Gemmatimonas phototrophica: one gene and its partner. The protein of the gene in region 2 interacts with the protein of the main gene of each other region in a pairwise test. Links are inferred from orthologs where the notes say so. Each region holds a gene or a part of one and is shown on either strand. Other genes may lie near its edges.

Region 1 (15,080 bases), 840 kb from region 2 along the record:
GCGGTGTACTGTCCGCCGCAGGAGCCGGCGCCGGGGCACGCAACCTTCTCCAATGCGGTCAGCTCTTCGAGCGACATGTTGCCTGCCGCGTACGAGCCCACTGCCTCGAATACATCGAGCACCGTAACGTCGCGCTCCTGGTAGCGCCCCGGCAAAATGGAGCCGCCGTAGAGGAACACGCTTGGAATATCGAGGCGCACCATGGCCATCATCATGCCGGGGAGCGTCTTGTCGCAGCCGGCAATGCCCACCAGCGCGTCGTAGCAGTGTCCGCGCACGGTGAGTTCGATACTGTCGGCAATGATTTCGCGACTCACCAGCGAGGCCTTCATGCCCGCGTGACCCATGGCAATGCCGTCGGTCACGGTAATGGTGCAAAACTCACGTGGTGTGCCACCGCCGGCAATCACACCGCGCTTGGCCACCTCGGCTTGGCGCTTGAGCGAGATGTTGCACGGTGCCGCTTCATTCCAGCTGGAGACCACTCCGACCAGCGGCCGAGCGATCTCTTCACTCGTGAGCCCCATGGCATAGTAGAACGCGCGATGCGGCGCGCGCTCGGGGCCCTGCATGGCGTGGCGGCTGGGGAGCGGGTGCTGGGACATTGGTGCGGGGGGCAGGCGGTGGTGGAGGGCTCACAGCAAGACGGCAGGCGGCAGCCACCCAGATGGCAGGTGTCGCTACCCCAAAGCCTCGCTGTGGAACACTAACCCGTCAACGCCCCCGCTGGATCTCCGTGGCCCGCGCGAGTGCGGCGAGGTACTGCCGCTCGTTCTTGTATTCGCGCCGCATGCGGGAGATGTCCACGCCTCCCATGATCGCCACCCCACTCACCCGCACCACCGGGGCCTCGGGGTCTTCAATAGGGGTGCCGGCCTTGTGCTCAAAACCGCCCAGGAACGCTCCGCCCACGACCTCCACACGCACGCCTTCGGGGAGCGTGAGTTCCACACCGCCCATGCAGGCGACAATCTCGATGTGCGTAACTCCCGGCGAGAAGCGCGCTTCGCGCAGGTCGAGCTCACCGCCGCCCATGACGGCCCACACTTTGAGATGCCGAGGCACCATCCAGCCGCCTTTGACCCCAAAGCCGCCCATCACGGCCACGGCGACCCCGCGCTCGGGGACCAGCGAGTCGGTGGTGGAGTAGCGCTGCCAGTCGTCCAGTGACCGCGATGGATCGCTGGGATCCATCAGCAGCTGCTGCAACTCGGCCGGGGTCTGTGCGCGATATACCGCCGCCAGCCGCTGGTCGAGTTGCTCCATGCTCAGCAGATCATTCGCGAACGCCGCCGACAACAGCCGCGTGACCCGGTCACGATGCGCGTTGGAGATGGGGATGGGGGCGTAGGGGGAATTCATCGTGTGGCTGGGTTTGGGAACTGCTGAACGGCAGACGGCAGCCACTCAGCCGGCAGTGAGGAGGAACGCCTACTCCCAACTGCCATCTGTGTGGCTGCCGTCATCTGTCCTACGCGGTTCCGTCCCTGCAGTTTCGGCGCCCTTACAGCGCCGGCCGCCGCGCGTGAAAGTCCGTCGCCTTCTGGAACTGGTGCGCCACCGACAGAATGATGTCGTCGTTGTACAGGTTGCCGGTAATCACGCCACAAATGGGCTGCGCCTTGTACGTGGGCGCGGGCGTGGAGTCGTTGTTGCGTGGTCCGCCGCCACCAAAGTTGGGTACATCAAACTTGAATGGCAGCACGGCGCAGGGATGGCCGGTTTGCGCGTTAGGACCAATATCGGCATTGGGCGCGCCAATGAAGCCGTCGAGGTCCTTCAAGAATTCGCCCCACTTCTGCACCAGCATGAGCCGACGACGCTGATTGTTGATGAAGTCAAACGCCTTGGTGTTGCGCCCGCCAACAAAGCGGGGGTTCCAGTCCGCTGCCGCCATGGGGTTGGGCTCCCCTTCGTTGATGCCCTTGGGACGCGCCGGCGGTGTATTGCCAAACGGACCGTTGGCCCCCGGGCCACTGGCCGGGCGTTCGGGGAGCGCGTTGAGATCGAGGTTGAACTCCTTGGCCTTCTTCTGCACAAAGCTGTCAAAGGCCGCGGCATACTCGGCGTTCAGTCCACCACCCCCCATGCCCGGCACCGTGGGACGCGCGCCAATGGTCTTGGGGGTCATGCCCAGCGCCGTGAGCTTCTCCACTAACTCCTTGGGCGCGTTGGGATCCACGCCAATGCGCAACGACGCGAGCTTGATGTTGCGATCGAAGGTGAAGGGCGTGGTCACCGTGCTGGCGTCTTTGGGGTCAACACCGTGCAGCACGTTGAACACCATCGCGCAGTCTTCGGCGGTGCGACACATGGGACCCACACGATCCTGCGACCAGCTCAGCACCATGCCACCATGACGACTCACCCGGCCGTACGTTGGACGCAGCGCGCTGATGCCGTTGCGAATGGCCGGTGAGACAATGGAACCCTGCGTTTCGGTGCCAATGGAGAAGGCTACCACGCCACCAGCCGTGGCCGAGCCTGGCCCGGCAGATGAGCCACTCGATCCGATGTTGGTGTTCCACGGATTGTTGGTGCGCCCGCCAAACCACCAGTCGTTCTGTGCGTACAACCCCGTGGCAAGCTTGGCCAGCAACACCGCACCCGCGTTGCGTAACCGCACCACAATTTCGGCGTCGTAATCGTGCGTCTGGTCTTTGTAATCCGGCGAGCCCCACGACGTGGGCGCGTTCTTCGTGGCAAACAGATCCTTGATACCGTACGGCACACCATGCAACGGGCCGCGGTACTTGCCGGCGGCAAGCTCCTTGTCCATGGCGTCCGCCTCGGCGCGCGCCGACTCCTTCATGAGCGTCACCACGCAATTGAGCGTGGGGTTGAGCCGCTCCATGCGCTCGAGGTAGATGTCGGTGATTTGGCGCGACGTGATCTTGCGTGCCTTAATCAGCGCCGCAATTCGATGCGCCGGCAGGAACGCGAGATCTTCCGGATTGCTTGGCACCGCACCCGTAAACGGCTCCACCGTAAACGTGCTGCGCTTGAACGCATTCACGCCGTACTTGGCGACCATCTTTTCCATGAGCGCACCGGTCCCCTCGGGGTACGGCATGAACTGCAATGCCGGCGCCTCGCCATTACCCAGTGGCACAGCCGACTGCTGCACCGGCGGTTGCATGGTACTCCACACACTCGCCGTCGCGTCAAAGTACGCGCGCGGAGACTGCGCTCCGGCTGCCCGCACACCAAACGTGCTGGCCGCCGCCGCTACGAGGGAGCGGAACATGAACTCACGACGCGGCAACCCCGTCGCCGTTTCGTCGTAGTCCATGGCCGCCAGCTCAGCCTGAGCATGCTCGAGAAAATCGAGAGGAGTAGACACGCGCGCGGACTCGCTTTTTGAAGAGGGTCGGTTTGGCACAGCGTAACGGCGGTATGATAACCGCGTTATGGGCCACCGGTTAGCGTAAAAGCGCTACGGCGTAAGGGCGTTATGATAACGGCGTCACGGGTTATCGGGTTATCGGGTACTGCTACCGCGGTAAGCGGTACCGCCGGTCCGCAGTTGCTCGGTAACCTGATAACCCATAACGCGGTTATCATAACGCCGTTACGAAGTTGCACCGTTATGGAAACCAGATAACCCATAACGCGGCTAGCATAACGCCGTTACGCTGTTACGGTTGTATCCGAAAAACAAACGCCTGTTGCACCAGTTGGTTTACGCGCCTGCCCGCAAACATCGCCGCTTTGTACTTCATGCGCGGCAGGGCGGCGCGTACGGCGCTCACGAACTGCGGGTCCACTATCTCCAGGACCTGCATGGTGAGGGTGTCGGCGTAGCCGGTGCTGTCCACGATGAACTGGGCGTACACCACTCCCTGCACGCCGGCGTCCATCAGCGCCTTGGGGTACACTGGCCCTTCGGCCGTGGGGTCGAGCGCGGCGGTGGAGTCCACTTCAATCTCGGTCATCGCTTGCGGCGACGAGACCTCCGACGGCGTCGGCGAAGTTTCCGTAACCAGCTGTGCCCCCTGCTGCGAGACGGCCACTGGTTGACGGCCCTGATCGGTTGGCACCGCCACTTCACCGGTGGCGGAAACAGCGGCGCCCCCCAGCCCGACGAATGACAAACGCTCCTCAGAGGGCGGCGGCGAGTAGCGGCGGAACGGCGCCAAGAACGACACAGACTCGTCGGCTTGCTGGCTCTGCTCCTTCGCCAATGCGCGACGTTCCAGCCACCCAGCCGCGACAAAGCCCACCACAATGAGCAGCTCGGCGCTCACCCCCACCGCCTGCTGCACCAACGCGTGCCACGAAAACCGCCGCGTGGATTCAAAGGCGCGCAGCGCTACGCGAGTTCGTGATTTGGCCACCGGCATTTGGTCCTCCATGGCAGGGGCTGATCCCGCATGATTCGCTTCTCGGCGCCGCCACGCAAGGCATCCGTGACGAACGGGAGTGTGGCCGTGGTCAACCGGATCCCTATTTGCCATTTGTCACCCATACAGTTACAATTCAAAAATGAACTCCCGCCTTACCGTCGCCGCCCATGTGCTTGGCATGATCTCCTACCTCGAACGTGAGGAGGGGCGCGGGGCCACGTCCGACGAACTGGCGCAGAGCGTCGGGACGAATGCCGTGGTCATCAGGCGGGTGCTGGGGCAGCTCAAAAGTGCGGGCCTTGTGGACACCCGCCGTGGCGCGGGCGGCGGCTCCGTGCTGAGTCGCGACCCGCGCGACATCACGCTGCGGGCAGTGTACGAAGCGGTCGAGGACGACGCCTGCACGCTCATTGGCCGCCATGCCAGCGCTGTAGGCGCCGAGTGTCCCGTAGCGCCGGTGATTGCCTCGTACCTGGATGGGTTGTACGTGGAAGCCGAAGAGGCGCTCAAGCGCACCCTCGGCGAAGTCACCGTCGACGCCATGTCACGCGAGGTCATGACGCGCGTGCGGAGCTGTCGCGGCGCATCAGCGCACGTGGCCTGAGCATCAACGCAGGACCTTTCACGATGTGTCGCACCTCAATTTGTAACACTATCTGATACAATACGATGTCTCTCACACCGCATCAGTACACCACATCCTGGGTCAGGCGTCTGCGTGCGTTCACCGCACTGGTGCTCCTGGCCCTGATGCCGTGGTCCGCCGCGCAGGCACGGCAGCTGCGCCAGTATGGAGCGGGCCCTGCCCTGCACCCCAACGTGACACTCAGCATCCCCGGCAACTCGCGATTCGCCGCCGCGCTCAGTGGCCGCGACACGGTGCAAGGGCACCTGCTCGCCATGGGTATTCACTGGGAGCAGCTGCGTAAGACGTTGCCGGCATTCGTCCTGGGGGCGCACGAAGCGGCGTGGGTCGTCCCGCTCCCCTTGGGCGACGCGGGCGAGCACGGCCCGGCGCTGCTGGCCGTCGTGCACGACGCCAACGGAGACGCCACCGCCCTTGAGCTCTTTGTGCACAACGAAGAGCGCTTCGCCAAACGCGTCCCGCGTGATGATGGCGTACAGCGCACATCGCTGGCCGCCAAGCGGAACCTGCAACAGGTGCAGGCGCTTCATGGCACGGGGGGATCCACCCGGTTTCTGGCCGCTAGCCGTGCGCGCGTGATGGCCATTCTGCAGGTGGCCAGTGCCAGTGGCCCCTCCCAGCTGGTGCAATACCGGTTCGATCCGTCGGGGCGCATCACGTCGCTCCGCACCGTCCTTCCGCTGGGTGTGCTGTGCTGCAACTCCTCTGGTTCAAACGAGACCTTCGCCTTCATGATCACGCCCCCTTAGCGGCCGCGGCAGCGGCGGGGCGTGTACTGCCGGTGTATGTGCATGAACCCGAGCTGCTCACCACCACCGATCACGACCCTCGACACGCCGCCTTTGTCGAAGAGTGCCTGCAGGAATTGCGCGTAGCGCTGGCCGAACGAGGGGCACCGCTGCTGGAGCCCCACGGCGTTCTGCCCGATGTGTTTGAGGCACTGTGCGAACAGTTGCCCATTACCGCGATCTACGCCCACGAGGAGTGCGGTAACGGCACGAGCTACGCGCGCGACCGGCGCGTACGCGCCTGGGCCAGGCGGCGCGGCCTCGCGATGCACGAGTTCCAGGGAAGCGGCGTGGTGCGACGCCTGGCATCGCGAGACGGCTGGCACGAACAATGGCTGCAGCACGTGCGCGCACCGCGTGCCGCGACCCCGCTGCGCATAACGGGGGCCACCGCGGACGAACTCTCGCGGGTGCCGCAGCAATTCGTGGCCCCGCGCAACGCTTCAACTCCGCCAATGCACGTGCCTGGCATGGTGGAGCGTCAGACCGGCGGCCGCACCCACGCCGAGCGTTTGCTCGGCAGCTTTCTGCAGGAACGCGGTGAGCATTATCGCGTGGCCATGTCCAGCCCCAGCGAGGCAATTGACGCTTGTAGCCGCCTCAGCCCGCATCTCACGTGGGGCACCCTGTCGGTGCGCGAGGCGTATCAGGCCGCACGCGGTCGCGCCGCCCAATTGCGGGACGAACTCAAGGGGCTCGGTCGCACAGCGAGCAACCTCTCGCAACGTGAAACGCTAGCGCGCTGGCAGCAGTCGCTGGTGAGTTTTGCCTCGCGTATCGAGTGGCGCGATCACTTCATACAAAAGCTCGAGTCGGAACCGGCGCTGGAGTACCGTTCGTACGCGCCCATTTTTGACAACGTGTGGTCACTGGAGCCAGACGCCGAACGGTTGGATGCCTGGCGCGAAGGGCGCACCGGGTATCCGCTGGTAGACGCCTGCATGCGCAGCGTACACGCCACCGGGTGGCTCACCTTTCGCATGCGGGCCATGGTGATGAGCTTTGCCTCGCACTACCTGTGGCTGCACTGGCGCCCGGCGGGGCTGGTGTTGGCGCGGGCCTTCACCGATTACGAGCCGGGCATTCATTGGATGCAGTGCCAGATGCAGGCCGGTGTGACGGGGATCAACACCATCCGCATCTACAACCCCATCAAGCAGGCCGCCGAGCATGATGCCGCGGGCGACTTTGTGCGCCGGTGGGTGCCGGAGCTTTCGGCGCTTCCGACCGCCGACCTGCTGCGCCCCTGGGACGCACCGCCGCTCATGCAGCAGATGCACGGTATGCACATTGGTCGTGACTATCCGCGGCCCATTGTGCCGCACGAAGCGTCGTATACGCACGCGCGGGATACGTTGCACACGCTCAAACAAGCGGCGCAGCAGCAAGGCGTGTCTCGCCGCGTATGGCAGCAGCATGGGTCGCGCAAGACGCCCTTCAATGCATCCACTCGATAGCCAATCGCCCCGCGGCCCCAATCTGGCCTATGGCTCAGCTCCGGCACAGGGCAAAGACGCCCCCGGCAACCGCGTGGCCGGGTGCCACGGGGGCCCGGTGCGAACGGTCACTCGCTCCACATCAGGCGGCGCGATGGTGAACTCCCAAGCCAGCGTATGCTGCAACTCGGCGCCATGAAATACGCGGGTGCCCTGCCGGGGCTTCTGCCAGTTGATGGCGCACACCGACTCCAAGATCGACAACCCCGGCGCGATTTCCACGAACGTGCTGTGCGCAATCACACTGCGCACGCCACGCAGCGAGGCCGGCAATCGCTCGGGACGACTGAGCTCCAGCTCCATGCGCCGCAGCTGCGCCGTCGCACTGTCCAGAAAGAAGGCGCCGTGTACGTCAGGCGTCCGCAGCCGTTCGCTGGCGCGCACATCCAATCGGAACCACGTCTCGTTTCCCTGCACCGAGGCACCGGCGTAGATGAAGCAGTGGTTGTTTACGAACGACGGATCCACCAGATCGATGATGGACGGAATCGCCATGAACGTTTCGCGCGCAATCGTTCCGCGCGTGGATTGCACCACCCGCCCAGGTTCATAGCGCACCGTCGGCTGCGCCGGTACGGCGAGTGTGTCTACGGAGCGTACGGCCATGGTGCCATCGTCGTACTCACCCAGCGCGCGCACCTGCGCATACACGAACGGGAAGCGCCGCACGAGCGTGCGATACGTCGCGGCGTTTTCGCGCAGCAACCCCACCAGCTGTGCGACCTCCGGGAATCGACTGCTGTCGGGGAGTCCCGGCAAGCGACACGGGTCGGTGGGGCGCACGGTCATGCCGGTGAGCCGGACCGGCACCTGAATGAGCGCTATCGAAAGCGTGGTGGTTCTGTTGGCCGCAACCGTGATCCGCTGACGCTGCGGTACAAAGCCGATGCGCCGAACCATGAGTTCATACGTTCCAGCAGGCACGGCCGACAGCAGAAATTGACCCTCGGCGCCCGAGAAGCGCTCGATATTGAGCGATGGAATACTGACCACCGCATAGGGCAGCGCCACGTTGGTGGGCGCGGCCTGCACCACGCCGCGCACGGTGCCGCTCGCTGCGCTCTGTGCAACCCCAGCAGCAGGAGCACACAGCAAGAGCCAGGCGCAAACCATCAGGCGCCATGCGGCAGCGGCGCGTCTCATACCACCGGCGCCCGCCACACCACAAACGTGGTGCCATCCACCCGGTGCAACGGTACCCGTTGTGCCAGCCGGTTGAGTGCCGTGAACACCCCGGGAGCATGGGAGGGACCGGCGTAGTCGTGCCACACCACCAGCCCACCCGGCCGCACGATGCGCATGGCCTTGGCCGAATCGCTCTCCACATACGACTCGGCGTGCGACCCGTCCACAAACACCAGGTCAGCCCACGCCACATACGGTGACTCATCGAACGTCTTGCTGTCGCCGTACACCTGCGTAATGCGCGCCGCCTCGGGGGTCCCGCTGTACAGAAACTCGGTAAACGCCGACTCGGCCAGCGCAAACTTCGTGTCTTCGTCGGTATCGCTGGCCCCCCGCGCGTAGGCAGCCGCCTGCTCTGGCGCCAGCGTGAGCGTGACCACCTGCGCCTGCGCCGGCGCGTTGCGGGCCCAGAGGTACGCGGTCTTGCCGGTACAGGTGCCGAACTCGAAACAGCGCGAAGCCTTGGTGGCCAGCACGGCCAGAATCCACGCCTCGCCATCGCTGGTGCCACCGGGGACCACCAGCGGCCCGCGCCCAATGAACGACACCTCCGCTTCCCGCGTGGGGCCGTAGGGACCGGTGGCAAAGACCGGTGACAGCTGGGGCAGCGGCATGACCGGAATAGGCCACGCCCCCAACAATCCCTGCCCCTTTCGGCGCGCACGCTCCCGCTGGTACAACAGCGCAAAGAGCACGGTGGTGACCGCACATACCATCGCAACAAAGGCCATGGCTAATGCTCGCGGTCGGCACCGTTCGGCGCCAGCAGTGTACGTTATTGCCCAATACCACGGAGCCCTCCAGACTCCATGGCAGCTCGATCACCGCATTTCGTCCCGCCTGCACGTTTCCTTGTACCGGTGTGCCATGCTCGCTCGTTCTGTTTCGTCCTATCCCCGCCTGGTGATTGCGGCGCTGCTGCTGTCGGCCTGTGCTCGCGCGACCACGACCCCTGCGCCCACGCCGGAGCCGGCGTTGCGGCCAGTGCAGCAGCCGCCCATTACGGTCGCGCCACCGCCGCAGGCCCCCACGCCTACGCCCACGGCACCGGATACGGCGCGGGCCGACTGGCACCGCCTGGATTACGACGCCGACCGCGTGTTGGGTGTGGGCTCGGAACGGGCGCTGCGTGAACTGCTGAGTTCACGCACCCCGCAGCGCGAAGTGATCGTGGCGGTGATCGACGGCGGCATTGATACGGCGCACGTGTCACTGCGCTCGCGCCTCTGGAAGAACCGCACCGAAGTGGCCGGCAACGGGCAGGACGACGACAAGAACGGCTACACCGACGACGTCTGGGGGTGGAACCTGATGGTGACGCCCACCGGCGCTGCCGTTGGTGCGGAAACGTTTGAACTCACCCGGATCTATGCCGCCTGCCGCGGAACGGCGGCGGGTCGTGGCATTGCCAAGCCATCGGCCGCGCGCTGCGATTCATTGGCAAGCACGTATCTCGAAAAGAGCGCCGAAGTGAACGGCACGCTCAGCCAGATTCGCAACATCGAGCGCGCCCTTTCACAGGTAACCGCAGTCCTCACGCAGGCCATGGGCCCGGGGCCGCTCACGCGGGCGCGGGTGGTGGCATTCGCGCCGGCCAACGCGGCGCAGACGAACGCCAAACAGACGTGGCTCTCCCTTGATGCCAACGGCTTGGGCGAGGACGCCATTGCCGACGCGCTCAAGGCCTACCAGAACCAGGCCACGTACGGCCTCGACACCACGTACTATCCACGCGCCGTGGGCGTGGTGGGCTCCGGTGATGTCACCGGCCCCGATGCGCTGCACGGCACCCACGTGGCGGGCATCATTGGCGCGGAGCGAACGGCAGGCAACGCCGTGCAAGGCATTGCCCCCAACGTGCGGCTCATGGCCGTGCGCGCCGTGCCCGATGGCGACGAGCGCGACGAAGATGTGGCCCGCGCCATTCGCTATGCCGTGGATAACGGGGCAATGGTGATCAACATGAGCTTCGGCAAGGCGTACTCACCACGCAAAGCTTCAGTTGACAGCGCGGTGCGCTACGCCGAGAGCAAGGGGGTACTGCTGGTACACGCCGCCGGCAACGATGGGGAGAACAACGATGTGGTGCCGTCGTTCCCCACCCCCACACTGGGTACGAATGCCCGCGCGTCGTTGTGGCTGGAAGTGGGCGCCAGCTCGTGGAAGGGCACGAGCACGTTAGCCACGAGCTTCAGCAACTATGGCAAGCAACAGGTGGATCTCTTTGCCCCGGGCGAAGACATTCTCAGCACCGCGCCGGGCGGAGGCGTGAAGCGCGAAAGCGGCACCAGCATGGCCGCCCCAGTGGTGTCGGGGGTGGCGGCGCTGCTGCTCACGTATTTCCCCAAGCTCACGCCGACCGAGGTGCGCGACATCATCGTGCAGTCGGTACGGACGTTTCCCGGGCTCACGGTTACGCTGCCCGGAAGCGACGGGCAGAAGGCGCCTTTTGCCGGTCTGTCGCGTACCGGCGGGGTTATTGACGCCTACGCCGCCGTGAAGTTGGCACTGCAGCGGGAAGCGTTGCGGCCGTAACGTTCAGCATCTCCAATAACTCGACCGTGTCGATGCATGGCGCGGTTCCCTGATATCCCTCCCGCCCCACACTCTCCATGCGCTCCTTGATGCTTGCCGGCGTTGCCCTCACGCTCACGGCCACGTCGGCCTTTGCCCAGGCCGGCGCCCGTCGTGCCGCGCCCAGCACGCGTGCCATTGCCGAGATGTCGCTCACCTTTGCCGATACCGCCGCCCAGCGAGCCGCCGGCAAGCCGGCGTTGGTGCGTATCGATTATGGCCAGCCGCATCTGCGTGGCCGCAAGCTGCTCACCGACAGCCTGGTCCCCATGGGCAAGGTGTGGCGTTTGGGGGCCAACGCCGCCACGCTGTTCACCACCGACGCCGATCTGGTGATTGGCGGCAAGGACGTGGCCAAGGGCCGCTACGTGGCGCAGCTGCTCCCGGAAACCACCGGCTGGACGCTCATTCTGCAGCAGGAAACCACCGGGGCCGCGCAGGTGAACGTGGCGGCGTATGACATAGCCAAGGACTACGCGCGCATTCCGCTCAAGGCCAGCACGCTCATGCACGGGATGGAGAGCCTCAGCATTACGCTCGTGCCGTCTACCGCGCCCGGTGTGCAAAAGGGTGAGCTCACCATTGCGTGGGGTACGGTATTTCTCTCCGCTGAGTGGAGCGCGAAGTAAGCACCGGCCCGGAGCGGTCACATGATATGGCAAAGGCCACCCGGAACCGGGTGGCCTTTTTCGTGCGGCGGTCGTTGTGAGCGGAAACCGCCCTCCGCGTCAGGAGCCGCGGGCCTTGTGTTCGCGTGTGGTAATCATGGCTTCCGCGAACGCCCATCCCACCAGCCGGACGACCACGTAGCAAAGCGCTGCAATACCGGCGGTGTAGGCGCCCACGGCTGCCACATCACGCGGCGCGGCCCCGCGGAGCATGTCGGTGACGAGCACGGCCATGCCGACCAGAACCACCACGGTGGCAAAGGTGACACCGAGTCGGTGTGGACTATCCTGCAGTTTTTGACTCATAAGGAGATTCTCCCGGTATTCGCGCCGCGAACGCGACGCGATGCTGCAATGGGACAGACATTGAATACTGTGAACACCCAAACATCATACGATCGGGCCAGTCAAAAGTACCAGACCATTCGTCAATTCGTCCCAACTTTTTTTGGAAGTACTGCTGGGGCCGTCACTTAGCGAGCCGGACCGTTACAGCGTCGGCGTTGGACGGCCTCCCTTTCTGGCAGTGGCGCGTTCCCCCCGAAGGTGTTGGTGGTCGGCCGAGCCCACGCCTCACGGTCACAACACAAAAGCGGCTGACTCGTGATGAGTCAGCCGCTGATGAGAGACTTCGTATTTTTTGCAGCGATAGCTGGGGGGAGACTCGAACTCCCGACCTCACGATTATGAGTCGTGCGCTCTAACCGGCTGAGCTACCCAGCCCCAAAACGGTTACCATCGAGCAGTGACGGTAATTTCAGGACGCAAATGGCCAGCCCTTTCGGACTGGCCAGATGCTATGGCGGGGGCGGGATTTGAACCCGCGACCTTCGGGTTATGAGCCCGACGAGCTACCAGGCTGCTCCACCCCGCGGCAGTCTTGGGATATTAGTCGGCAAACCCTGAGAGTCAACCCCGAGCGCGTCTATCCGACTCAATCGGTGGTTGTACTATCGGCCCGCACGCTGTCCGCGCGCGCTTTCTGCGACGGATCGTCAATCCAGTAGAGCAACTCCTTCTCGCTCTTCACCAACCCGTGCTCTTCACGCGCAATGCGTTCCATCGTGAAGTCGTCGGTGCTCACCTGCTTGAGCGTCGCATCAAGTGCCGCCACGGTGTCACGCAGCAGCCCGAGATCGGCCTCGAGCTGCGCTTTCTCCTCCCGCTGAGCCAGCAGGTCGGTGGTCCCGTATTCGCCCCCCTCCACCAAGGCCCAGAGGACGAACACCGCACCGGCGCCCCAGGCGAGGCGCCGGACCAGCACGCGACCGGGCTTCTGACTTTTCCCTGCCACGTGCGGGCTCCTTAAATGCCGAAGATGGCGCCGCCGGGATACTCGGCGTAGCCCTCGAGCTGCTCTTCGATACGCAACAGCTGGTTGTACTTGGCCACACGGTCGCTGCGCGACGGCGCGCCGGTCTTGATCTGCCCCGCCTGCGTGGCCACGGCGAGATCGGCAATGAACGTGTCTTCGGTTTCGCCGCTGCGGTGCGAAATGATGGAGTTGTAGCCGGCGCTCTTGGCCAGCTCGATGGCTTCCAGCGTTTCGGTGAGCGTGCCGATCTGGTTCACCTTGATCAGAATGGCGTTGGCCACTTCTTCTTCAATGCCCTTGGCCAGGATCTCGCTGTTCGTGCAGAACAGGTCGTCGCCCACCAGCTGGCAGCGATCCCCGATCAGTTCCGTGAGATGCTTCCATCCCTTCCAGTCGTTTTCGGCCATGCCATCTTCGATGGACACGATGGGATACTGCTCCAGCCAGCCGGCGTACAGCTCGGCCATGGCTTCCGGCGAGCGTGACGCGGCGCCGCTCTTCTTGAAGTGGTACTGGCCATCGCGGTACAGCTCACTCGCCGCCACGTCGAGCGCGAGCGCAATGTCCTGCCCCGGCGTGAAGCCGGCGGCTTCGATGGCTTCGATGATGATCTTGAGCGCGTCTTCGTCGCTGCCGAGATTGGGAGCGAAACCGCCTTCATCGCCCACACCGGTGGAGAGCTTGCGCGCCACCAGCACCTTCTTGAGCTGATGGAACACTTGCGTGCCCATGCGCAGGCCGTCGGCAAACGAATCGGTGCCGACGGGGATGATCATGAACTCCTGGAAGTCCACGGTGTTGGTCGCGTGCGCGCCGCCGTTGATGATGTTCATCATGGGCACCGGCAACGTGCGCGCCATGGGGCCGCCGAGGTAGCGATACAACGGCAGACCCACTTCGATGGAGGCGGCACGCGCCACGGCCATGGACACGCCAAGCGTAGCGTTGGCTCCCAGGCGGCCCTTGTTTTCGGTGCCGTCGAGATCGAGCAGCGCGCGGTCGATGGCGATCTGATCGGTGGCATCCATGCCTTCGAGGGCTTCGGCGATTTCGGTGTTCACATTGTTCACCGCCTGCAGCACGCCCTTGCCGCCGTAACGCGCGGCGTCACCGTCGCGCAACTCCACCGCTTCCCGCTCACCCGTGCTGGCGCCGCTGGGCACGGCCGCGCGGCCGGCCGCACCGGTCTCGAGAATGACGTCCACTTCGACAGTGGGATTGCCGCGCGAGTCGAGGATTTCGCGGGCGGAGACGGAGACGATGGGAGCCATGGTATTTGGAATGGGGAGCGTGGATGCTGGGCTTAGCGGAAAGACGGCAGACGACAGGTACGACAGACGGCAGTGAGCAGATACATCAGAATAGCTGACTCAGGCGGTGGACGGGTGAGCTTCCACGACGGCAGGCGGGCGAGAGGCGCGCTCTTCGAGAGCGGGCTCGACGCCGTAGACAGTGTTCAGGCAGTGCGCCATTCGCTCGCGGACCTGTTCAGCGAGGGCTTCGCGATCGCCGTACGTGAGTCCAGCCGTAGGAATGGGGTCCAGCAGGTGGACGTGCACGGTACCGGGTGACGCGCGGAATTCATCGCGCGGATTCACCTCGATCGTGCCGTGAATGACCACCGGAACAATTGGCGCACCGGAGGCAATGGCTAGCACAAAGGGGCCCTTCTTGAACGGTCGCAGTGTGTAGCTGCCCCCGCGGGTGCCTTCGGGATACACCAGCACGGCGTTGCCCTGCTGGATTTTCTGGGCCGCGTCTTCGTAGGCGCCAAAGGCGGCCTTGCGATTCTCGCGGTCGATGTAGATGACTCCGACCCCGCGCGCCGCCGGACCGAAGATGGGAATTTTTTCAAGTTCCCGCTTGGCCACGAAACCGTAGTGCGGCAGCACTTCAATCATGGCGGGAATGTCGAACCAGCTCACGTGGTTGGCCACGTAGAGTCGCGGTGCCCCCGACACGAGTTGCTGGTCGCCGTGCAACACCACCTTGACGCCGGCGGCGCGGAGCAGCCACCACGCCCACCAGCGCGGGCACTTTTCGTAAATGCTGTCGGGCCCCT
Region 2 (15,236 bases):
GTGGCGCAGCAGCGTGCCCAGGCGCTGCTGGGTCGGGAGATCCCCGGTGAACAGATGGTGATCATTGGCGATACGCCGGCTGATATCCATTGTGGTCGATCGCTCAACGTTCGCGCCATTGGCGTGGCGACGGGGCGCTACTCGGTGAGCGAACTGTTGGCGCACGACCCGGCGGCGGTGTTTGCCACGCTTGCCAATACGGATGCCGTGGTGGAGAGCATCCTCGCGTGACGATATACATGGCGGACCGGGTTGGCACTGTATGAACTCCCCGTCGGATTTCCCCCCCGATGCGCTGTCGGTGCAAGTCGTGGGCATTGTGCGCGGGCGCGAGATCAATGCCACGGCCGTCGTGACGCTCGATACGGCGGCGGTGGTGTTGTCGTGGCCCACGGCCGCCGCCTGGCGTCTGGAGCTCGACGGCATTGAAGGCGTGGGCACGGGCCCGTCGTCGCTGACGGTGTACTTGCGTGACCACGATGTGCTGGAGCTCTCCGGCAGCGACGCGTTGCGTCCGCTGGCACAGGCCATTGTCGATCGTGCCTGTCGCATGCCTGAGCTCACGCGCGGCCTGCGTGAGCTGGGCGCCGTGCGCCGTACGGATATCCGCGCCAACGGCCGCAGTCCCCTGCATACCGCGCACGATATGTGGTTCGCGCCGCTGCTCGCGGCGCGGCAGGCGGTACATGGAGTGAGCGATCCATCGCGGCAAGTCACGCTCATGGATGGCGCTGCGTTGACCGCGGCCATGTCGGCAGCCTCGGCGCAGATTGCCACGACGCTCGCGCCGGAGAACGCCGCCGAACAGCGTGCGCTGGAAGCCGCCATTGAAGATGAAGCGGCGCCGCTGTTTGCCGCGCTGGAGCGGTTACGGCTGGCGGGTCAGACGGTACAGACCGGTGCGACGGATACCCGCATTGCCGACTGGCGCCGGTGGGTACTGGCGGCGCGCGATGTATTTGCGGGCGCCGACGAGGCGTGGGGTCAGATTGCGCAGATTGTGGGGGAGAGTTGAGCGCACGAAGACTGCAAACTGACAAGTCGAACTGACAACTGAAAACTCCTACTGACCACTGAAAACTCGTGAGCCGCAGGCGAGTGGTCAGTTTTCAGTTTGAGTTGTCAGTAATCAGTATCAGTTGTCAGTTCTCAGTCCAACTGGCATTCACCCGCACCCGCAATCGCTGCCGCATCCGCTCTTGGGTTTACGGGCCGCAGCGAGCGAAGCCCACGCTCGGCGCCCCACGAAAGCGGCGGCTGCGCCGACGATCAGGACAACCACGATCGTTTCCATCTCAGCCTCCCCAGCCAAGGGCGGTACCGCCCGCGTACACGATCCAGGCGGCAACGTACGCGAGCACCAGCATGTAGCCGAACTGAATCGTGGCCCATTTCCACCCGAGCGCGCCGCCACCGGCCTCGCGCACGGTAACGGCAACCGTGCTGATGCACATGAGAGCGAACACGTAGAACACCATGAGGCCAATGGCCACCAGCGGCGTGTACACGCGCTGCCCGGTGACCGGGTTGGTTTCGGCGACCAGCTTCTCCGTGAGTGCCGCTTCGTTCTCGCTGCCGACGCCGTAGATGGTGCCCATGGTGGACACAAATACTTCACGGGCGGCGAAGGAGGCAGCGATGGAGACACCAATCTTCCAATCGTACCCCAGCGGGCGCACTACAGGTTCAATGGCGTGCCCGATTTGCCCCAGGACGGAGTGTTCGAGTTGTTGTTCCTGCTGCGCTTCGGCGGGGAGTGACGCGTCCACGGCCGACTTGGGGTAGGTGGCCATGGCCCAGAGCACGATGCTGAGCGCCAGAATGACGGTACCGGCGCGGCGCAGGAACAGCTGACAGCGTTGCGCCACACTTACCAGCAGCGACCACGCGCTGGGCAACCGGTAGGGGGGCAGTTCGAGAATCATGGGGCGCACGGGCCCCTTGAGGAGCGTGCGCTTGAAGATGGCGGCCACCGCCAATGCCGCCACCGTGCCCAGCAGATACATGCCCAGCATCGTGGCGCCCTGCAGCGTGAGTCCCGGAATGAGCGACGTGGCGGGGACAAACGCACCAATGAGCAACGTGTACACGGGGAGCCGCGCCGAACAGCTCATGAGTGGCACCACCATGATGGTGGCGAGGCGGTCCTTGGGATCTTCAATGGTACGCGTCGCCATCACCCCCGGCACCGCACAGGCATAGCCGGAGAGCATGGGAATGAAGCTTTTCCCGTGCAGCCCCACCGTGCGCATGATGCGATCCATGAGGAACGCCGCGCGCGCCATGTACCCCGAGTGCTCAAGCAGCGTAATGAACGCGAAGAGAATGGCGATCTGTGGCAGAAAGACCAGCACCGAACCCACGCCACCAAACACGCCATCGACGACGAGCGATTTGAGATCGCCGTCGGCCATGCGGTCACCCACCGCGCCACCCAGCGCACCTATGAGCACCTCAATGCCGTCCATGAGTGGTGTCGCCCAGGAGAAGACCGCCTGGAAGACGACCGCCATGAGCACGAGAAAGATGACCGGCCCAAGCACCCGGTGCAGGGCGATGCGGTCAATCTGATCGCTGAGGTTCTGCTTGATGGTGCGAGGGCGGGACACCGTACGTTCAATGACTCCCGCAATCCACGCGTACCGCACTTCGCTTTCGAGGCGATTGGGGGTGAACCCGCGGTTCTTGAGCGTGGCCATGGCATCCTGGATCTGCACCTGCAGCTGGGGCACGGTGACCAGATGCGGTTCACTCTTGCTGACGCTGAGCAGCCGGAGCGCTTCCATCCCGGCGGCAGTCGGCGTGAGTCCGGCCTCCACCAGGCAGCTCTTGAGCGGCGCGAGGGCGTCTTCCACGTCGGCAGGGAGCACAAACTTGCGCGCCGGGGCCGGGAGGGAGGCGGCGGTAATCAGGGCCCGCTTGAGCGGATCGAGTCCTTCGCCGCGCTTGGCCACGGTGGGCACAATGGGCACGCCCAGCTCGTGAATGAGCTCCGGCACATCGATCGCAATCCCTTCGTCCTGCGCGACATCAAACTGATTCAGCGCAATGACGACCGGGATGCCGAGCTCGAGGACCTGACTGGCGAGAAAGAGATTGCGCTCGAGGTGGACGGCGTCGATGACGACGAGGACGACGTCGGGGGTCCACCGGTCGGCGTCCCGGTGCAGGAGCACTTCGAGTGCCACCTGTTCATCGGGCGACCCGGCGGACAGCGAGTAGCTCCCGGGCAGGTCGAGGACCGTAATGCGGCGGCCGTCGGGGCCCTTGAAGCCGCCTTCGACTCGCTCGACGGTGACACCGGCAAAGTTGCCGACGCGCTGGCGCAGCCCGGTGAGGGCGTTGAAGAGCGTCGTCTTGCCGGTGTTGGGGTTGCCAATGATGGCGACCCGCAGCAGCTCCTGGCGGCCGTCGTGACGGGCTTCAGTCGCGACCGGCGTGGTGCTGTCGGTCGGGGAAGGTTGGATAGTCGTCACGGGGTTGCGAGCGTGTGTCGCTGGAGGATCGCGACACGGGGCCAATCAGCGCCGTCGTGCGCGTCAGGCGCGCGCGGAGACAGGCTGGACGGTGATGCCCGCAGTGAGGGCGGAGCCGAGCGCGAGGCGCGTCCCGCGCACTTCGAGGAGCATGGAGTCCCGGGCGTCGATGATATTGACGGCGGTGCCTTCACAGAGGCCGAGCGCGCGGAGGCGACAGGCTTCATCACCGGAGCACTCGATATCAATGACGGTGGCGCGGGTTCCGGCGCGACAAGCGCTCAATGCGCACGTGGTGCGCGGAGCGAGGTCAGCGGGCTGGAGCGTAGGGAGGGAAGCCGAGCGCACGTGTCTAGTTGAGAATGGTTCTCAGGGGTGATATTGGAGTATACACGAGACCGGGCGATTCCCGCAATGGGGAATTGGGTGGTCGGCATTGATACCGTATAGAGGTCTGCAACTGCGGTTCGGGGAACGGCAACCGCGGTTCGGGTTTGGACCTGCCACGGCAGTCTTTGGACAGCCACTGCAGGTGTGGACTGCCACTGCAGTTGAGGAGCACGGCGGTTTGGGTTTCTGCGGAACGTGCCGCCCGGCTTCGCCTGGGCGGCACGTTCTTGGTGGTTGATGTACCAGCCACTGCAGTGGTCGTAAGGAAGCCACCAAAGGAATGCGCCCGCCCGGCAAAGCCGGCGGGCGCTTCCATACAGACCCCAACTGCGGTGCACCTCAACTGCAGTGGAGGTCCACAACTGCGGTGGCAGTCCAGAACTGCAGTGGCAGGTCTAAACCCGAACCGCGGTTGCCGTTACACGCTACGCCGACGTCCAACCATCAGCGCCACCCCGATCGAGCCAATCGTCAGCGCGATGATCTGGGCCGTGGTCAGCCCAATCGTGAGGGCGTCGTCCTTGGCGCGGAAGAACTCGACGATGAAGCGCTCGATACCGGCGGCGATGCAATAGGCGCCAAAGAGCCAGCCGTCCTTGTGGGTGTGCTTCCGGAACCGCCACAGGATGGCAAACATGATGAATCCCATGATGGTCTCGTACAGCTGGGTGGGATGCACGGCCACCACATCGGTCGGGTTCGTGCCGGCCGGAAAATCGACGCCGAACTGCGAGCTCATCACGGCGACCGTGCTGGGGGGCGCGCCCTCAGGGAACTGCGTGGCGAAGAACCCGTTGAAAGGGCGCCCGTAGTCGTCGCCCACGGCCCAGCAGCCGGTACGTCCTACCGCGTAGCCAGCCGCAATGGCAATACCTGCCACATCGGCGATACGCAGGAAATTGAGCTTCTTGTACTTGATGGTGGCCCAGCAGAGCGCCACCGACCCAATGAAGCCGCCCCAGAACACGAAGCCGCCGCGGCTGAAGAACGCGCCGGGGTCGCCGGTGAGCACCACGTAGTAGGTCTTGGCGCCAATGAGCGTACCAATGAGCGCCGCCATCACCACATCGGGAATGGCATCGGCCTCGCGGTCATGGCCTCGTCGCCACAGCTCGCGCTGACAGACGATCTGCGCAATGGCAAACGCGGCCAGCACGGCCAGCCCGAAGCCGGTGAGTTCCAGCGGGCCAAGGTGAAAGACCGTGGGGTGGTGCTGTATGGGAAAAAGCATCGTCAAAACTTACCTGAAAAAATCCCGGGGATCGGTAACGACGCCGTGGCGGTCATGGCCGGATCGGCGTGTTCCCCTTTCATGGCGCGAAACAGCCCCGCCGCAGCAATCATGGCCGCATTGTCGGTGGCCAACCGGGGCGATGGCGCAAATACCTCGCCCCCGCGTCCGGCAAAGCGTTCCCGCATGGCGGTCTGCAGCGCGCCATTGCAGGCCACGCCACCGCCCAGTACCACCCGCGTGCGACGTCGGAGTTTCGCCGCCCGATACACCTTCTCCACCAGCGTCTCGATCACCGCGTCCTGAAAGCCGCGCGCAATGCTGGCCCGCTGTCCCTCGAGATCACCCGCCTGCTCGGCGTGACGTACGGCATGCAGGACCGCCGTCTTGAGTCCACTGAACGAGCAGTCGAAGTAGTCGTCGTCGGAGATCACCGCGCGTCGCCGCAACATGGGGCGCGGAAACTGGTGCGGATGCCCATGCGATGGACTCGGGGCGGTCGCCGCCAGCTGTTCCACCGGACGGCCGCCGGGATACGGGAGCCCCAGCAGCTTGGCCACCTTGTCAAAGGCCTCGCCTACGGCATCATCGCGCGTCTGTCCCAGGAGTTGATAGCGCCCCCAGGCCGGCACATCCAGCAGCAGGGTGTGGCCCCCACTCACCAGCAACGCGGTGAACGGGGGCTGCGCGTGCCCATGCTCCAGCAGCGTGGCAAACAGATGCCCCTCGAGATGGTGCACGGGCACCACCGGCTTGCCATAGGCCAAGCCAAGCGCCTTGGCGTAGCTCGTGCCAACCAGCAGCGCTCCCACCAACCCTGGCGCGTGCGTCACCGCAATGGCGTCCACGTTGGGCATTTCCACCTGCGCATCCCGCAGCGCCGTTTCTACCGCCGGCACAATGCCGGTGAGGTGCTGGCGACTGGCAATCTCCGGCACCACCCCACCAAAGAGGCGATGCACGTCCTGCGAGAGAATGACCAGCGACTCCAGCGTCATGGCGTCGGGGGTGCCATGCACGATGGCGGCCGACGTTTCGTCGCAGGAGGTTTCGATGCCGAGGATGCGCACGCGAACGGGTGCGGCGTTACGACTTGGGCTGCGCGAGCAGCTGCTCGAGCAGACGCTTGTTGCCGTCGTAGTTCAGGGTAAGATCGGTGTGGCCAATGAGCCGCTTCCGCACCACCCCTTCGCGGTCGATGATGAACGTTTCCGGCACACCAGTGGTGCGATAAATGCCCTGAATGGATCCGGAGGCGTCGTGCAGCACTTCGAAGTTCAGGCCGAACTCCTTCACGAAGTCACGGATCTTCTGTTCTTCGCCTGCGTTGTCCACGCTGACCGCCACAATCTTGAGTCCCTTACCCCCCAGCTCCTGGTGCAGGCGCTCGATGGCCGGCATCTCCTCACGGCACGGACCGCACCAGGTGGCCCAGATATTGAGCAGAATGACTTCGCCGCGATAATTGCTGAGCGACTTCATCTGCGGCGTCGCATCGACGGTGGACGCCGCAAAGCCCGGCGCATCAGAGCCGGTGGTGACGTTGGTCAGTTCGTCCTTGAGGAAATGCGATGCGGTGAAGGCGCCGCCGACCAGAAAGGCCACGATGCCGAGCACCACCATCCACTGCTGTTTCGCGGTCATACGCTTTCCGAACAGAGGTTGCGCAGCACGGCGATTTCCTGCTGCGGATGTGCTGCCCCAAAGACGGCGTTGCCGGCCACGAACGTGTCGGCCCCCGCCTTCCAGCAGCGGTGAATGGTGTCGCGCGAAATGCCCCCGTCCACTTCCAGCACGGCGGGGCTCTGCGCCTGGTCAAGCAGGAAGCGCGCGCGTTCGATCTTGTCCACCGAGTAGTCGATGAACTTCTGGCCGCCGTAGCCCGGATTGACGCTCATGATGAGCAGCAGGTCGAGCATGTGCGCCACTTCTTCGATGGCGCTGAGCGGAGTGGCCGGATTGAGTGCCACGCCGGCTTTGACGCCCAGTTCCTTGATGCGCGCGAGCTGACGATCGAGATGGGGCGCCGCTTCCGCGTGAATGGTGAGCACATCGGCGCCCGCCTTCACGTAGTCTTCGAAATAGTTCTCCGGCTCCAGCACCATGAGATGCACGTCCACCACCTTGGTGGTGGACTTCTTCACGGCTTCAATGACCTTCACGCCGAACGACAGATTCGGCACGAACCGACCATCCATGACATCCACGTGAATCCAGTCGGCGCCGCCGGCTTCACACATGGCAATCTCGTCGCCGAGTTTCCGGAAGTCGGCGCTGAGGACGGACGGGGCGATGCGAACGTTCATGGGGCGAAAGGGGACGAGGGTCTGGACAACGTATCGGTGCCGGTCCGCCCGTCACTGAGGACGAGGGTGACCGGTGTTTGCGGGGCGACCTGGGCTCCGGCCAGGGGCATGGACGCGAGCACGGTGCCCGCCGGCTTGGACGACGCCTGGAACTGCACTTCTCCCACCTGCAGTCCGGCATCGAGGAGCGCGTTCCGGGCGGCGCCCTCTTCCATGTCTGTTACCTGCGGCACGGCAGTGAGTTCAACCGGCGGGGCTTCCGCCTCGCTGCTCACGCTGTCGGCCTTGCGTTTGGCTTCGGCGGAGCGCTCCTGAGCCGTCGGCTCGGGGATGCGCCCCTTGGCAATGCTGTCGAGCATGACGGCGAGCGAATCCACACCGGTGCCACGCCCCGGCTCGAGTTTGCTCACGGTCATCACGCCGGCGCCGGCGCCAATGGAGACACCGGCCACGATGGCAATGAGGGCGCGAATGCCCCACAGCTTGAACGCTGCTGCTCCGGCGCGGCGGCCGCCGTTCGTCGCCTTGGTCGTAGTCTTTTTGGTGGTAGCCATCAGGCACTCCTCCGGAGACGCGCGGCAAAGGCACCGTCAAAGCCGTGGCGATGCGGCAGCACACGCAGATACCCACCGTCGAGCACATCGTCGGGGACCACGCCGGGGGCCGGGGCCTCCAGCGTGAACTCCGGGTGTGCGGCCAGAAACTGCTGCACCTGTTCGTCGTTCTCTTCGAGCTCCAGTGAGCAGGTGCTGTAGATCAGCAAGCCGCCCGGCTTCACCACCGTCGCGGCGGCGCGCAGAATCTGCTTCTGCAATGCGCCCAGCACCGCAAAATCGCTCACCTGCAACCGCCACCGCGCATCCGGGTGCCGACGAAAGGTGCCAGTCCCGGTGCAGGGCACATCCACCAACACCGCTTCCACCGGGGTGATGGCGGGGTGCCTGGCATCGGCCACCAGCACATGCAGCCGCTCGGCATCCAACCGGCCAAAGCCGTTCATCATGCGATCCACACGCGTCATGTTCCGATCGGCGGCGAGCACCAGGCCAGCGCGGCGCGAGAGCTCCAGCGCCTTGCTCCCCGGTGCGGCGCACAGGTCGGCCACGGTGCTGCCTTCGGCCACATGCGCGTACTGCACCACCAACGTGGCCGCCGGGTCCTGCACGTAGAGGGCGCCCTGCTTGAAGGCGCCCAGTTCGGTGAGCGCCACCCCTGTGGCCAGGCGCAACGAATCGGCAACGCGCGGGACCTCGTGTGTTTCCACGCCAGCGCCATCGAGCATGGCCTCCAGCTGTTCGCGCACCACACCGTACGGACGCACCACAATGCTGGCTGCGGCGTTGTTGGCGTCGAGCAGGGCCCGCGTCTCCTCCATGCCCCAGCGCTCACTCCACCGCTGCACCACCCACCGGGGATGCGAGTACTGCTGCGCCAGCGCTTCCAGGGCATCCGAGGGCGTGGCTGGCTCAATGGTGGCCCGCTCCCGGTCAATGCGCCGCAATACGGCGTTGGCCAGCTTGCTGGCTCCAATACCGTGCCGCTGCTTGGTGAGCTGCACCATCTGCCCAATGGCGGCGTAGGGCGGCACGCTCCCCATACTGAGCAGCTGATAGGTGCCCAGTCGCAGCAGATCGGCCACGTCCACATCGATCTTGGCAATGCCGCCGCGCACGCGGTCGGCCAGAATGGCGTCGAGTCGGCCGCGACTGCGCAGCATCCCCCACACCAACTCCTGCACCCAGCGACGATCGCGCGCGTCGAGGGCCAGCGTCCGCTTTTCGAAGGCGCCATCCAGCAGCTGCCCCGCCCGCAGGTCGGCCAGCATGTTGGCCGCTGCGGTGCGTGACTCCGTCACATCGGGGCCTTTCTGTTCGCCCTGGTACGGCCGCTTCACGACACTCACGGCAACGCGTCCGGCGTCACGACGTCAAACTGATCGCCGGCCGCCACACCACGGCCACGGCCCCAGGACGCGGCCGTCATGCGCGGCTTGCCACTGGGCTGCACATCCATGAATCGCACGGCGCCCACGCCGCAGCGTACCAGCAACCCGTCGTCGCCGGCGCTGCGCACGGTGCCGGGAGGGCTGGCCTGCGTAGGTTCGTCCAATGCGGCATCGCTGCCATCGCCCACGACGCGCACCCCGAAGCACTTCACATCCTGTCCCTTCAGGGACGCATACGCCCCCGGACGCGGATCAAAGGCGCGCGCCACGCGCGACACCAGCGCGGCCGGCTGCGCAAAGTCGAGGCGCGCCATGGAACGATCGATCTTGGAGGCGTACGTGGAGAGCGCGTGGTCCTGCGCAATAGCACGCGACACCCCCGCCTCGATGAGCGTCAGTGCCTGCACAATGGCCAGCGCTCCCATCTCCGCCAGCTGGTCGTGCAGTTCCCCATAGGTGGTGTCCGGACCAATGGGGGTGCGCACCACATGCAGCATGTCACCCGCGTCGAGCGCTGGTACCATCTGCATGATGGTGACGCCCGTCTCCGTCATGCCCTGCAGGATGCACGCCTGAATCGGCGCCGCGCCACGCAGCTCGGGGAGCAGCGACGCGTGAATGTTGAGCGTGCCGTGTGGCGGCAGATCGATCACGGCCTTGGGCAGAATGTGCCCGTAGGCCACCACAACCGAGATGTCCGGCGCCAGCTCACGCACCTGCTGCATGAACGCATCGCCGCGCGGCTTGAGCGGCTGCAGCACCGGAAGGCCTTCTTCGAGCGCCACCACCTTGACCGGCGACGGGTCGAGCTGCGTGCGCGAGCGTCCCCGTGGTTTGTCGGGCTGGGTGACCACGCCCACCACGTCGTGCCCTTCACCGAGAAGGGCGCGGAGGGGCGGCACGGCGAAGTCTGGCGTGCCCCAGAAGAGAATTCTCACGGGGCCGCGTCGCCTTACGCGTCCGAGCCCGCGGCGCCCTTCTCGGGGGGCAGATCGCCCACCGGAAGCACGCGCAGATTTTTCGGATACTTGGACTTTTCGTAGTCCCACTCTTTCATGGCCGATCGCTTCTTGAGCAGGCTGAGTCGGTCGGTGAAGAGTTTGCCGTGCAGGTGATCGATTTCGTGCTGCAGGCAGCGGCCCAGGAGATTGGCCGCGTCTTCGATTTCGTACCACACCCCATCGATGTCCTGCGCCCGCACCGTCACCCGCGCGTGGCGGCTGACGTCGGCATAGATCTCGGGAATGGAGAGGCAGCCTTCTTCGCCTTTCACCAGCCCGCCGTCGTGACTGACGATTTCCGGGTTGATGACCACCAGCCGGGTGTCGTCGGCGTCCACCACACACAGACGCTCGCTGCGCCCCACCTGCGGCGCGGCAAGCCCCACACCCTTGGCGGCTTCCATCGTCTCGAACATGTCGTCCACGAGACGGCGGAGCTCCGGGGTGATTTGCGTAACGCGCTCGGTGTCCTGTCGCAGGATGGGAGAGCCGAGGACGTGAATATCGAGACGGGCCATGGAACCGAGCGCTTACGCGGCGGGGGTACCACCGCCAACCGCGGCAATACGGCCGCGTTCGACGATCAGCTTGCTCTCACCCGACTTGATCGTGATTCGATCGGCCAGGGTGGCGGCGCCGTCCTTGCCCTGTGAAGCGATGTGCAGCACTTCGCCCACAATGCCGCCGGCGGTGACGATTTCATCGCCCTTCTTGAGCGTCTTCACGCGCTCCTCGTGCGACTTGCGCTGCTTCTGCTGCGGGCGGATGAGCACGAAGTAGAAGATCGCGAAGATCGCGCCGTACATGAAAATCATCTGCGGGATGGCCTGGGTAGGCGCGCCCTGCAGAAGTGCGAAGCTGGCAATGACGGAAGCGGTCATGAGGCGGTCTTTCTGGAGTGGTAGCGGGCGAGCCAGTCACGGCTCCAGCCCTCGAACGTGCCGGCCTGGACGGCGGCCCGGGCGTCGCGCATCAACGCGACAAGGAAATGTACATTGTGCAGGCTCAGGAGGCGGAGTCCGAGAATCTCTTCGGCCACGAATAAGTGCCGGATGTAGGCCTTCGAGAAGCGGGTACAAGCGGCGCAGGTACACCCCACCTCCAGCGGCTCCGGGTCAGTCCGCCACTGGGCGTTCTTGATGCTCCGGCGCCCGGTGCTGGTAAAGAAGGCCCCGGTCCGGCCCATCCGGGTGGGGGCCACACAGTCAAAGACATCCACACCGCGGGCCACCCCCTCCACCAGATCCTCCGGGAAGCCGACCCCCATCAGGTACCGGGGGCGGTCGGTGGGCAGCTCCTCGTTGACCACGTCCAGCATGGCGTACATGTCGGGCTTGGCTTCGCCCACGGACAGGCCGCCAATGCCGTACCCCACCCAATCCCCCGCGTTGCGAATGGCCTGGGCGGACGCCCGGCGGAGGTCGGCATGAATTCCCCCCTGCACGATGGGGAAGAGCGCCTGCACGGGGGTGGGGGCACTGAGATCGGTGGCCTGGAGTTCGTCAAAGGCAATCCGGCACCGGTCGAGCCACCGGATGCTGCGTTCCATGGCCACCTTGGCCAGGTCGTGCGGCGACTGCCCGGGGACCACGTGATCGAATTGCATGATCACGTCAGCGCCCAGATTGCGCTCAATGCGCATGACCGATTCGGGGGTGAACTGCTGCAGCGACCCGTCAAGGTGGCTGCGGAATTCGACCCCTTCTTCCTGGATGGTGCGCAGCCCCTCCAGGGAGAACACCTGGAACCCCCCGGAGTCGGTGAGCATGGGCCCGGACCACTGCATGAATTGGTGCAGGCCACCCATGGTGCGCACGAGCTCATCGCCTGGCCGCAGGCGTAGGTGGTACGCGTTGGCCAGCACCATGGTGGCGCCCAGCCGCGACAGGTCTTCGGGATCGAGCGACTTCACGCTGGCGAGCGTGCCAACAGGCATGAACTGCGGCGTTTCCACGGGGCCATGCGGGGTGTGAAAGACCCCGGCCCGGGCGTGGCCGTCAGTGTGTTGGGTTTCGAAGGAGAAGTGGGACACGCCGGAAAATACACTGCCTGGGCCGTGCGGTGGCTTGTGGCGTTCCACTATTGCCGGCGTCTGGGCTGACACCGCTGAACGGCATTACGAGGACTGGTCCGTGTATTCGGACAGGGCGTCTGACCGAGGACGGCGACGGTGTGAGCGACCGGCACTCTCCACCTCCGCCAGTTCAACATTTTTAAAGATTGAACACACTGGCCGCAGCAGTACGCCGCCTGACTCATGCCGGAACCAGTCCTCGTTTGGACGCCCTGTCCGCGACATCGGAGCAGTCCTCGGTTGGCAGTTCCAACCCGGCTCGCGATTCGCACCGGTGCTTGGGCTGGCACCGCTGAACGGCATTACGAGGACTGGTCCGTGTATTCGGACAGGGCGTCTGACCGAGGACGGCGACGGTGTGAGCGACCGGCACTCTCCACCTCCGCCAGTTCAACATTTTTAAAGATTGAACACACTGGCCGCAGCAGTACGCCGCCTGACTCATGCCGGAACCAGTCCTCGTTTGGACGCCCTGTCCGCGACATCGAAGCAGTCCTCGTAATGCAGTTCAACGGGGCCCGTGGTACACCCCACACGTCAGATGATGCACATCGCATCACCGTACGAGTAGAACCGATACTCGTTCTCCACCGCCACCCGGTACGCATGCATGGTCTGCTCGTAGCCGGCAAAGGCCGCGACGAGCATGACCAGCGTGGACTTGGGCAGGTGAAAGTTGGTGATGAGATGGTCAACGCCGCGGAACTGGTAGGGCGGGCGCAAAAAGATGTTCGTGTCGCCGGTGTATGGCTGCACGATCCCATGCGCATCGGTGGCCGTCTCGAGGGTGCGCACGCCGGTGGTGCCCACCACCCAGATCTTGTTGCCGCGGGCCCGTACGGCATTCAGGCGGTCGGCGGCCTCTGGGGTCACCTCACACCATTCGTCGTGCATGAGGTGCTGCGACGGGTCCTCGTCGCTGACCGGGCGAAAGGTGCCCGCGCCCACATGCAGCAGCACATTCACGCGTTCCACGCCCTTGGCCTGCATCTGCGCCAGCAGGTCGTCGGTGAAGTGCAGCCCGGCGGTCGGCGCTGCCACGGATCCGGCTTCCCGGGCATACACCGTCTGATACCGATTCACGTCGCCCGCTTCGTCCGCCCGCTCAATGTACGGCGGCAACGGTACGTGGCCATGCGTCTCAATGGCGGCGAGCGGATCCCCATCGGTGTGGAGCTTCACGATGCGCGTGCGACGCGGCGTGGTATCCACGATTTCCACTTTGAAGCCATCGGCGATGGTGACCACGCGCCCCGGGCGCAGTTTGCCGCCCGGATGAATCATGGCTTCAAAGTGCACTCCGTCGGCGTGGCCCTCGGCCGGACGCAGCAACAGAATTTCGGCCGGTCCACCACTCTCACGATGCCCCAGCAGGCGCGCGCGGAACACTTTGGTCGTGTTCAGGACAATCGCGTCCCCCTCGGGAATCAGCCCCAGCACGTCGCGGAACGTGCGATGCGACACCCCTCCCGTGGTACGATCGACCACGAGCAACCGGCTCGCATCGCGCGGCTCAACGGGCCGCTGGGCAATGCGAGCTTCGGGAAGCTCGTAGTCATAGTCGGACGTACGGGCACCTTTCGGTGGCGAAACGCCCACGGAATCGGACGGGAGGGTCATAGAAGCTGCGAAAGACAATCGAAACGGCTCCGCCGCGCAACGGCTCGGCTCGTTTTCGTCCCGCCCGGATGTGTTTCCGTCCCTCCCGGGACATTAACGAATGGAAAACTCCGTATCCCGCGAAACGCGTTTCCCGGACCCCAGGTCCGATATTTCCACACGCAGCTTGTAACGGCCGCTCGGGGCTTCGCTCATATCCAGCGAGAGATAGTCCACCAGCGTTGGCGACGCGGCCGCGGTGCGGTCGAAGCTGATGGTGAACTTGTCTCGCGACTGCTGGGGGCGACCAACGGCCTTGCCCAGTCCATCCAACACCCGCACACCAAAGCCCAGCGGGCCACCGCGCTCGGTTCGTTCCACCGAAATGGCCACCCGGTAGCGGCCATTCCCCTGCTTGGCGGTCAACTCGTACAGCTCCCACACGAGGCCGACCGACGACCCCTTGTCGAAGGCCCCAACGCTCGGCGTGGTCACGACATCCTTCCAGCTGCCCGCGGCGTTCTTGCCGTCGGCCAACGCCGGCTTGGAGCCCAGCAGCACATCGCTCATGGCAAAGCCAGTCGTGGCCACAGGGTTGAGACGCACGGTGCCACGGGCCGCGCGACGCGTATCGGCCTGCAGCGCTTCCACGCGTACCACATTGATCCCCGGGCCCAATCGGCGCGTCCATGTGCGCCGCTCCCGTTCGGTCAGCGAATCGGGGGCATACGACCCCTGCGTGGATTCCATCCCCTGAACGCGCACGAACTGGTCGAAAATGCGGAAGTCGAAATCCACCGGTACCCGGTCCAGCGGGGTGTTGCGGACCAGTGAATCCAGAGGAACACGTGCCGCCACGACCGCATCGAGTGAATCGCCACCGGCCCGGAAGCGCGCCACGCGAACTGGTATGGTGTCGAGCATGTTCGTGGTGGCGATGTTGTCGAACGTCGCGGGCAACGCGTCGCGCACGCGGTTCACGTAATCCTGATCGTTGCGCGCGATCCTGGCCGTATTGAACGACGGCACCAGATCAAAAAAGAACACTGCGGTCGGGTACTCCCAGATGAGTGTGGCGTTTGCCGCAAACTCACTCGACGTCCATGTGTTGCCGGCGGACGTGATCTCCACTTTGGGGGGACCGTAGCGCACATAAATATCACCCCGGTCGGTGTCGGCTCCCCGCAACTCCATCTCCTCATCCGTCCAGCGGA

What was found.
Region 1: the proteins of rpe (region 2) and eno interact in binary tests that used the Escherichia coli proteins (3 or more experiments, as listed by UniProt). The link is inferred for Gemmatimonas phototrophica from one-to-one orthologs.

Annotation. Positions count from the first base shown.
Region 1 is NZ_CP011454.1:1,793,497-1,808,576, reverse strand. What follows is about bases 12,150-14,993. They hold eno (phosphopyruvate hydratase), read right to left. Parts: upstream 14,290-14,993; coding sequence 13,009-14,289; downstream 12,150-13,008. Other genes in these bases: GEMMAAP_RS07450 (lysophospholipid acyltransferase family protein), read right to left, coding at 14,389-14,993; GEMMAAP_RS07460 (FtsB family cell division protein), read right to left, coding at 12,638-12,997. Outside these bases: ilvD (dihydroxy-acid dehydratase), read right to left, coding at 1-605; GEMMAAP_RS07525 (DUF1707 SHOCT-like domain-containing protein), read right to left, coding at 715-1,362; GEMMAAP_RS07520 (amidase), read right to left, coding at 1,505-3,343; GEMMAAP_RS07515 (energy transducer TonB), read right to left, coding at 3,639-4,337; GEMMAAP_RS07510 (Rrf2 family transcriptional regulator), read left to right, coding at 4,486-4,950; GEMMAAP_RS07505 (hypothetical protein), read left to right, coding at 5,016-5,741; GEMMAAP_RS07500 (cryptochrome/deoxyribodipyrimidine photo-lyase family protein), read left to right, coding at 5,684-7,237; GEMMAAP_RS07495 (carboxypeptidase regulatory-like domain-containing protein), read right to left, coding at 7,265-8,419; GEMMAAP_RS07490 (class I SAM-dependent methyltransferase), read right to left, coding at 8,416-9,192; GEMMAAP_RS07485 (S8 family serine peptidase), read left to right, coding at 9,329-10,996; GEMMAAP_RS07480 (DUF2911 domain-containing protein), read left to right, coding at 11,074-11,664; GEMMAAP_RS07475 (hypothetical protein), read right to left, coding at 11,764-12,009; more of GEMMAAP_RS07450, read right to left, coding at 14,994-15,080. UniProt on the Escherichia coli protein: Catalyzes the reversible conversion of 2-phosphoglycerate (2-PG) into phosphoenolpyruvate (PEP). It is essential for the degradation of carbohydrates via glycolysis.
Region 2 is NZ_CP011454.1:947,965-963,200, forward strand. The notes cover bases 5,571-8,570. They hold rpe (ribulose-phosphate 3-epimerase), read right to left. Parts: upstream 7,404-8,570; coding sequence 6,738-7,403; downstream 5,571-6,737. Other genes in these bases: tsaD (tRNA (adenosine(37)-N6)-threonylcarbamoyltransferase complex transferase subunit TsaD), read right to left, coding at 5,571-6,167; GEMMAAP_RS03965 (TlpA disulfide reductase family protein), read right to left, coding at 6,184-6,741; GEMMAAP_RS03975 (PASTA domain-containing protein), read right to left, coding at 7,400-7,957; rsmB (16S rRNA (cytosine(967)-C(5))-methyltransferase RsmB), read right to left, coding at 7,957-8,570. In the rest of the region: GEMMAAP_RS03935 (HAD family hydrolase), read left to right, coding at 1-231; GEMMAAP_RS03940 (hypothetical protein), read left to right, coding at 263-1,015; GEMMAAP_RS21275 (FeoB-associated Cys-rich membrane protein), read right to left, coding at 1,166-1,294; feoB (ferrous iron transport protein B), read right to left, coding at 1,296-3,476; GEMMAAP_RS03950 (FeoA family protein), read right to left, coding at 3,540-3,824; lgt (prolipoprotein diacylglyceryl transferase), read right to left, coding at 4,285-5,097; more of tsaD, read right to left, coding at 5,100-5,570; more of rsmB, read right to left, coding at 8,571-9,297; fmt (methionyl-tRNA formyltransferase), read right to left, coding at 9,303-10,397; def (peptide deformylase), read right to left, coding at 10,301-10,867; preprotein translocase subunit YajC, read right to left, coding at 10,880-11,230; tRNA guanosine(34) transglycosylase Tgt, read right to left, coding at 11,227-12,381; tRNA preQ1(34) S-adenosylmethionine ribosyltransferase-isomerase QueA, read right to left, coding at 12,961-14,043; GEMMAAP_RS04010 (GWxTD domain-containing protein), read right to left, coding at 14,137-15,236. UniProt on the Escherichia coli protein: Catalyzes the reversible epimerization of D-ribulose 5-phosphate to D-xylulose 5-phosphate.